DNA from 4 places in the Limibacter armeniacum genome. Region 4 is predicted to be linked to each of the others. Evidence: riboswitches for the same ligand, from Rfam matches in the RefSeq annotation. Region 4 holds a riboswitch; each other region holds the start of a gene.
The links. Region 4 has a riboswitch for thiamine pyrophosphate ahead of thiM (hydroxyethylthiazole kinase). Riboswitches for the same ligand answer to the same signal wherever they lie in the genome.
Positions count from the first base shown of each region.

Region 1 (2,204 bases), 320 kb from region 4:
TGCTCAATAATGATCTTCAGGAAATCAAAAGTTTTCAGTCCAAGGTTACTGCCTATAGGCGAACCCAAAGGCATAACGGCTACGGCTCCCGCATCTTCCAGTCTTTTGCACAGTACAGGGTCTGCATGGATATAAGGGAATACCTTGAATCCCATTTTTGCCAGTTCCTCGGTTGCCTTCAAGGTTTCCACCGCATCGGGCATCAAGTATTTAGGATCAGGATGGATTTCAAGCTTGAGCAGGTCGGTCTGTAAAGCTTCCCTTGCCAGCTGTGCGGCAAAGATGGCTTCCTTGGCATTACGAACGCCTGAGGTATTGGGCAACAGCCTGAAGTTTCCTTCACGCAAGTGGTGAAAGAGGTCTTCCTCTGGTCGGTGCTCATTGACACGCTTCAAGGCTACGGTCACCAGCTCTGAACCAGAAGCATCCAGCGCTTCCCGCATTTCTTTGTTGCTGCTGAACTTTCCTGTTCCGGTAAACAGTCTGGAATTGAATTGAATATTATCTACTGTAAGCATTGGTTTCAGATGGTTTGTTGTGAGATGATCAGGTTGGTGTACTCAGCTGCCAAGACGGCATCTTCTGCTTGGGCAATCAGGGAAGAAACAGCGATGCCATGCAGCCCGACTTTCAAAAGCTCAGGAATATCCACATGCTCAATGCCTCCTATCCCGATCACAGGTGTGTGATTGTCTGTGTTTCGAAATTTTTCCAAAAGGTTGGCATAACCTTCCAATCCCAAAATCGGGCTGAGTTTTTTCTTGGTTGCTGTAAAACGGAATGGTCCTAAGCCGATATAGTCCACCTTCATGTCTGCCAGCTTGAGCATATCCTCCAGCGTATTGGCTGTCCCTCCAATAGTTTTTCCTGCACCCAAAATTTTTCTTGCTTCAACAGGTGACATATCTTCCTTTCCGATATGTACGCCGTCGGCATTGATGTCAGCAGCCAGTTCCACCCGGTCATTGATCACCAATGTGGCGCCATAATTTTTACAGATGGCTGCCATTTCCTCCGCAATAGGACGCAGCTGCTCATCAGACATGGTCTTTTCCCTAAGCTGTATCCACCTGACATCACCCTTACAGGCAAGCTCTACTTGTTTGGTATAGGAAACCGTTGGGTGTGGTTGTGTAATAAAGTGCAGACGGGCAATTTCTTTTTTATTGATCATGGTCTTGTTGATTTGAGATATATGATTGGAGACTTGAGATTGGGAATTTAAAGTAGTCAATCTCATGTCTAGCATCTCAATTTTTCACCCTCCTTGCGTTGCACGAATAATTGTGATGTTGTCGCCTTCTTTTAGCGCATGAGACTCCCATGCTTCCTGTGGAATCACTTCATAGTTCACAGCCACAGCGGTTCCCTGAAATGGGACGCCTTTTTCCTTTACAGCCAATGCAACGGTACAATTGGCTGGAAGCTGAATAGAATCTTGGTTAATGGTAACCTGCATGTTCAATTGGTTTTGTAAATGAAACTTGAAACACAGGCTCTAGAGGAGAATCAAAAGCAGAAACATGTTTTAGGGAAAGCGCATAAAAAAATACGCCCCAACAAATCATCTTCCAGCTTTTCCCTACGGCAGTACTAGCTGCATCAGGTTCTAAGGGTAAGTTCTCAGTTCCGATACTAAAAGTATGGAACACCCCTAAAGCTGCTACGAAATAACAGAATATTACAAAAGGATGCAAACATCTGAGATTACTCTCTACTATGATCCAATATGCCGAACTAAAACCAGTAGCAAACACTTGTTAATATGAATGCTATCCTCAATAAGTAATTCCAATACTCCTACTTCAATAGAGATTCCCTTCATTCTCTTTTCTAGTCGTATGTCTTATTAATTAATGGTGTTTACAAAATGAATGTCTTCACTAGCAAGTATTTTCTTCTATTACTATTCAGTTTCAGTTTTCATTTCAGTGATGTATTTGGACAGGATGACAAAAACCAAATTGACCTGGAAAAGCCTACTTTGGAAATTGGTGGTGCTTTAAGGTTTAACTACAACTACTCCACATGGAAGGACGGTCAGAAGAAAAGAGGTGGTGATTTTGGCTATGATGTCTTCCGGCTTAATGTCAAGGCAGCTTATGAAGGTGTCAAGCTCAATGCAGAATACCGACTTTACTCCAATTCATTTGGGGGAGGCATGCTCAAACAAGGGTGGTTGGCTTATGACTTCAATGACCAGA
Region 1 covers NZ_JBAJNO010000009.1:1,225,942-1,228,145, forward strand. Annotated here, with positions in the region: gene V6R21_RS22755 (thiazole synthase) at 1-500, opposite strand, end outside; gene V6R21_RS22760 (thiamine phosphate synthase) at 524-1,174, opposite strand; gene thiS (sulfur carrier protein ThiS) at 1,259-1,459, opposite strand; TPP riboswitch at 1,563-1,666, opposite strand; gene V6R21_RS22770 (hypothetical protein) at 1,871-2,204, shown strand, end outside.
Region 1: it holds a riboswitch for thiamine pyrophosphate, as region 4 does, so the genes downstream of both, thiS (sulfur carrier protein ThiS) here and thiM (hydroxyethylthiazole kinase) in region 4, are expected to answer to the same signal.

Region 2 (2,204 bases), on a different contig from region 4:
ATGAAAGTTCAGTATCAGTTATCAGAAGCGCTGTGTCAGCGGCATATTCCCAAACACCTGATGTTTCTTCCCAAAAATATACCTTATCATCTCCACCTGCCACTTTTCTAATACTGTTGGAGCTTCTCAGCAAAGTCCAATTTCTAAAATCCTGTTTATTGACAGACTCATCAATTGGAGCCGCTTTTAACCCTTCCGCAGTTGCCGCAAAAATGGTATCACGAATTACCTGTAAATCATAGACGGCTACCTGCTCTCCATCAATGCCAATCTCAGCATAAGTATCCCGTATATTATAGGTATCCATATCCAACCTGACAATCCCAAACTCCGAGGAGATGTAAGTAAACATTCCAACATTCTCTGCATCATAAAGTGTCTTGTCAGGGTAATCAGCGTTTAGTATTGTCCTAATATTGACGATACCATCCTGTTCCAGAACATCGATATTCCCATTGCGATAGGCAATCAGCAACTGACCATTAGCAGCCCTGTAAGATAAGGCACCCACATCACTATCACTCAAGCCATCCACCTTGGTGATTGGCTGAAGCTCATTGGTTTCCAAGTCAAGAAAAAAGAGTCCATTGGCAGAAGCTGCATAAACCTTGTTTTCTCCAAATTCTACAATATGGGTATTGTGATAAGTCAGGTGTGTCCGCCAGCTGCCTACAGGAATATCCTGCCCCATTGCGCAAAGGCTGCTGAGAAAAAATAGCGTCCCTAAAAGAATTTTCATTCCAATATTGTTTTTGGGGTAAAGGTATTGCCCCGTTGTTTTCATTTCATCTTTATCAAGATTCGAAAATAAAGAAAAGAATAGGACAATTTGTAAATAAAATATAAATCGGCATATCTTTGCAGCGCCATCCAAAAGGGTGGCTCGCAAAATGATTGTACTGGCAAGTGCCGGTATAGTATGCTGGGGTGCTGAAAAGCTGAGATTATACCCATAGAACCTGAACAGGGTAATTCCTGCGAAGGGAGCAAAAGACAGCCTTTGTTTTTATAGTTGTCTGAAATCAACCATACTGTAAGCGTACAGTATGCATCCGTTTCCCGTAATCTCTTTTTTCGCACTCATCATACGCTTTAAGTTTTAATCACTACAAACTAAAAGTAAAGATGAGAGCTGTTTTATTTTCCATGTTGCTGATGTTACCCGTATTGTCTTTCGGACAATATTCCATTTCGGGCAAAGTAACACAAGCCTCTAATCAAGAAGCACTATTCGGTGCGACTGTCTCAATAGAAGAACTTAATAAAGGTATCATTACAGATGCTTCTGGTGCTTATAAGATAAGTGGACTACCGGAAGGTAACTACACACTATCTGTTTCTTTCCTTGGCTTTGTGCCTTTCTCTCAACCAATTACCCTGAAGCAGGATGTAATATTGGACATCCCCCTCAAGGAAGACTTCAAAGAGTTGGGAACAGCCATCATTTATGCCAAAAAGGACTACCCTGTTACTGTAACAGAACTGACAGCGGAAGAGATTGCACCTCAAAACCTCGGGCAGGACCTTCCTGTATTACTGAACTTCCAACCTTCTATCGTCACTACTTCTGATGCAGGAGCTGGCATCGGTTATACAGGCATGCGTATCAGAGGTTCGGACCCAACCCGTATCAACGTCACCATCAACGGTATTCCTCTCAACGATGCAGAATCTCAAGGAGTATTCTGGGTCAATATGCCTGATTTTGCTTCTTCTGTAGACAATATTGCGATCCAGCGTGGTGTCGGTACTTCAGTAAATGGTGCTGGTGCATTTGGCGCATCAGTAAACCTTACGACTGAAGCCCCTGCTGACAAACCATATGCGCAGGTTGGTACTACTGTTGGCTCATTTGGCACATGGAAGGTCAACACAGAGTTTTCAACAGGAAAACTGAATGACCACTTCAGCTTGTATGGCAGACTTTCCAAAACAGAATCGGATGGCTATATCGATAATGCATGGGTTGACTTAAAGTCATTCTACCTTTCAGGGAAATACGAAAGCAAAGCCGGTAACTTTACCGCAAATGTGTTCTCAGGAAAAGAGGTTACATTCCAGGCCTGGAACGGTGTATCGGAGCAAAAGATAGCAGAAGGTGACCGCACTTTCAATGAGTTGGCGGGTTATGACAACGAGGTCGACAACTACCAACAAGACCACCTACAGTTTCTATACGACAAGCAAATAGGTTCACAATGGTT
Region 2 covers NZ_JBAJNO010000008.1:546,608-548,811, reverse strand. Annotated here, with positions in the region: gene porZ (type IX secretion system anionic LPS delivery protein PorZ) at 1-739, opposite strand, end outside; TPP riboswitch at 914-1,003, shown strand; gene V6R21_RS08260 (TonB-dependent receptor) at 1,126-2,204, shown strand, end outside.
Region 2: it holds a riboswitch for thiamine pyrophosphate, as region 4 does, so the genes downstream of both, V6R21_RS08260 (TonB-dependent receptor) here and thiM (hydroxyethylthiazole kinase) in region 4, are expected to answer to the same signal.

Region 3 (2,204 bases), 610 kb from region 4:
CTCAATGCTTGAAGTCGTGACAGAGTTACCAATGTTTGCATTGATCTTGACCAAAAAGTTTCTGCCAATGATCATAGGCTCTGTTTCAGGGTGGTTGATATTGTTTGGAATAATGGCCCTTCCGGCAGCAATCTCGTTTCTGACAAACTCAGGGGTAATAGGTCCTCTTGGTGTAAATGCCCCAAAACTGTTTCCTTGATGTTGTTGGCTGATTTCCTTGATTTCTTCCAGACGCTGGTTTTCTCTGATGGCTACATATTCCATTTCAGGAGTAATAATGCCTTTTTTTGCATAATGCATTTGGGTTACGTTAACTCCTTGCTTGGCTCTTAGCGGTTTGGAAAGGTACTCAAACCTTAAACTGTCAAGAGAAGAATCATCCAAACGTTCTTTTCCGTAACGGGAAGAGATACCCTGTAATTCCTCCACATCTTCTCTGTCTGTGATCCATGCTTTACGTAACTTGTTCAGCCCTTTTCTTACATCTATGGAGATATTTGGGTCTGTGTAAGGGCCGCTTGTGTCGTATACTGTAACAGCAGGGTTGGGTTCGGTTTTTTTCTTTCCATTTGCTAAGAATGTCACAGAATCTTCCAAAGAAATCTCTCTCATGGCCACCTTGATGTCATGTATTGTGCCTTTTACATACACTTTTTTGGAAGCTGGGAATGGATCACGTGTAATCGTCTGAGAAGACGGGATACGATCTTTGCTCATTGTTTTTGGTTTTGGACTGTATGAGGGGCCAAAGTGTGGCATGAAGGAATAGCTTTTGCCAATAGCTACCGCAACCATACAAGTCGATGAAAAAAAGATAAACGATAAGCTTTAGAGGAATGAATAGACAGGAAGCCAGATATGGGATTTTCCATATCAGTACACTTCCAGCTTTTCCCTACGGCAGTACTAACTGCGTCAGGTTCAAAGGGTAAGTTCTCAGTTCCGACATCATGACGATGTGGAACACCCCTAAAGCGAGCTTAAGTTAACAGAATTTAGATGGAATACGAAAAAAGTACATGGAGGAACTGATATAGCTTATTGCTCTTCATGAGAGGACTACTGATCAGAAGTTATGATTGTTGTTTGAACTTCTTATTGATAATCAGAGGACTGTGTTTAATTATTTTATAATTCTGTTAACATTTTATTTGTTTGGTTAACAACATTGTGGCACAGACTTTGAAAAAGTGGAATCATGCAATCATTAAATAAATAAATCCAATATCTAGATCCTGTTTATTAATATTGCTTCATAACATTGAACATTAGATAGGTGGCTTCTAGCCATACTTAACTTAAATAATTACAATTATAACCAGCGTTTAACCCGTTGAGTAGCCAGCATTGATACCTAATTAAACTCAGCGTCGCTAAACAGCCAACAAACAAAATACAATGAAGAAAACTCTATTATCGATTTCGTGCGTTTGTGCCATGCTGATGGCATTCCCTTCGTGTTCAGAAAATGATGAAACAGAAAAAGGACCTTCAACAGAACTAACTACTCCAGAAGATGGATCAGAAGCTGATACAGGTGATGCCGTAACAGAAGAGGATGGTGTTGCTGGTGGCAGTGACAACAGTGGTTCTGAAACAGACAATGGTGGTTCTGATAATACATCATCAGGCGGAGATTCAAGTACAGACAACGGCGATTCGGGTGATAGTACCGGAACTGACAATGGAGGATCAGATTCTTCAGGAGGAGGTGATACTGGTACAGACAATGGCGGTTCTGATAATACTTCTGGAGGAGATTCAACAACTGTTAATGGTTCTTCAGGTGGTGATACAGATACTGATAACAATACAGACAACGGAGGTGACTCTTCAGGAGGTAGTACAGATAACGGTGGATCAACCGGAGGAAATAATGGCGGTTCTGATAATACAGAGACAGACAACGGTTCTACATCACAGGATTTGCAGGATAATGAATCTGTTGTAAATGGTATTCTGGAAAAAGTAAACTACTACAGAAACCAAGCTGGTCTTCACTCTTTGGTACTGGATGATATTGCCAATAAATATGCGAAAGAGCATAACCTGTATCAAATCTCTCAAGGAAAGATCAGCCATGACTATGCAAGTACTCGTGGAAGCGAGCTGATGTCAGAGCTGAATGGCAATGCTTTTGGTGAAAACGTAGCCTACCACAATTTCCCTTACGAAATTGACCATGCCGCTTATGTAATGGACAA
Region 3 covers NZ_JBAJNO010000009.1:929,562-931,765, reverse strand. Annotated here, with positions in the region: gene thiC (phosphomethylpyrimidine synthase ThiC) at 1-717, opposite strand, end outside; TPP riboswitch at 876-981, opposite strand; gene V6R21_RS21615 (CAP domain-containing protein) at 1,399-2,204, shown strand, end outside.
Region 3: it holds a riboswitch for thiamine pyrophosphate, as region 4 does, so the genes downstream of both, thiC (phosphomethylpyrimidine synthase ThiC) here and thiM (hydroxyethylthiazole kinase) in region 4, are expected to answer to the same signal.

Region 4 (2,204 bases):
GTTACCTGCGCAGCCAAATCCTCCCAGCTCTGAACTGATGCTACAATTACTGTATCCGTTACTGAGGAGGGTAGAATACAGGTCCTATTAGCCAAAGGCTTTCCATCCCAAGTCCCTTCTACATACTCCCAATTCCCTCGTGTAAACTTGAATTCAAAAGCTTTCAAGCTATCAGGCATCGTCACCTCTAAAATGCCTTCCTTATTTGGTTTTAATGCATAATTCGGATCATTAGCTAACCAATCATTAAAACTTCCAGAGATAAAAACAGTATCTGTAATTGGGGTATGTTGCGGCAATCTGATTACTTGAATCGTTGTTTGACCTGATACATAAAATGACCAGCATGTAAACAACAGAACAGCTATTGATCTCAATATATTAGCTATCATAGTCGATTAGAGACAACAAGTTGACTTGTATGTGTTAGTGTGTTGTATGATGAATAAATTACATCAATTATTAAATATGTACAATTTACACTAAAAATAGATTCAAGCCAATACCTCAAGCATTACGTCTTTATACTCAGAAGCTTATTGAACGCTAAAATTCATTATCTCATAAGTCATTTTAATAGAAAAGCATAACGGTATCATCATACTTACACGCTGTTATAAGTACTTTTAAATCGGTTGCATAAACCCAGCTTCATATAAATCGACAAATACCTAGAGGTTATATTTCAGTGACAAGAAACCTTGTTTCGTCATACTTTTTCCCTAAAAAAATTCTATTAACTTTGCGATATATGCTTTAGGGGTGTTCCGTTTAAGGAACTGAGAAATACCCTTTGAACCTGATACAGCTGGCACTGTCGTAGGGAAAAGCTAGGCATCTCTCTCCTATTTCAATTATAGCAGCGGAGTACCCCTGAAGTATACCTTGACAAGATTCATTCACCATGCAATTTGATAAAAGGATATGCTACAACAACTCTGGGAAACTGTAAAGGCTGTAAAGGAACAAGCTCCTCTCGTACATAATATCACCAACTATGTAGTCATGAATAACTCTGCCAATGCACTGCTAGCACTTGGAGCATCCCCTGTTATGGCTCATGCACTGGAAGAAGTTGAAGATATGGCTGGCATTGCAGGAAGTCTTGTCATCAATATCGGCACATTAGAGCCTCAATGGGTAGAAGCCATGAAAAAGGCAATGATTACAGCCAAAAGGAAAGGGACTCCTATCGTCATTGACCCAGTTGGACTAGGCGCTACCCCTTACCGCAACGAAGCATTTGCCTCACTTATAGATACTGTTAAGCCTACTGTCATCCGTGGAAATGGGAGTGAGATCATGGCTGCCCTAAGTACTGCCTCAGCTACCAAGGGAGTTGACAGTACCATATCGGCACAAGCTGCTACTGATGCTGCAACGGAACTGGCAGGTATAACCAATGGGACTGTTTGTATCTCAGGGGAAGAGGATTGGATCATCACTTCCACTACTAAGGCAAAAGTGCTAAACAACATTCCGCTTTATACCAAAGTTACAGGAATGGGCTGTACCGCTACAGCACTAACTGGAGCTTGTTTGGCGGTTACTTCAGACCCATTCATGGCTACATTAGCAGCAATGGCGACAATGGGAGTAGTTGGTGAGGTTGCCATGCAAAAGGCACAAGGTCCGGGTACACTACAACTGTACTTTTTAGATGCGCTTTATAATCTCAATGAAGATACCTTTATGGATAAAGCTAAAATTGAAGTCATTCATGAATAAGTTATATCTGGTCACAAGTGAGTCTGATTGCCGACACCATTCTCTAGCATCCGTCATTCAAATGGCTGCTGAAGGAGGGGTTGGAATGGTTCAGCTCAGAGAAAAAAATGCCAGTACACGTGAGTTTATACAAAAAGGCTTACTACTGAAAACACTACTGAAGCCCTTTAACATTCCATTGATTATCAATGATAGAGTAGATGTAGCCTTAGCAGTTGAAGCAGAAGGCGTACACCTTGGACAAAGTGACATGCCGGTAGAAAGTGCACGAAGACTCCTACCTCCAAATAGTATTGTCGGCTTATCTGTTGAGTCACTGGAGGAAGTAAAGGAAGCAGAGAATTTACCTGTAGACTATCTGGGTGTAAGTCCAGTATTTGGCACACAAACCAAAACAGACACAAAAATAGAATGGGGACTGGATGGATTACAACACATCCGACAAATCTCCAAGCATAGACTCGTTGCCATCGGGG
Region 4 covers NZ_JBAJNO010000009.1:1,541,943-1,544,146, forward strand. Annotated here, with positions in the region: gene V6R21_RS24130 (helix-turn-helix domain-containing protein) at 1-392, opposite strand, end outside; TPP riboswitch at 749-843, shown strand; gene thiM (hydroxyethylthiazole kinase) at 925-1,728, shown strand; gene thiE (thiamine phosphate synthase) at 1,721-2,204, shown strand, end outside.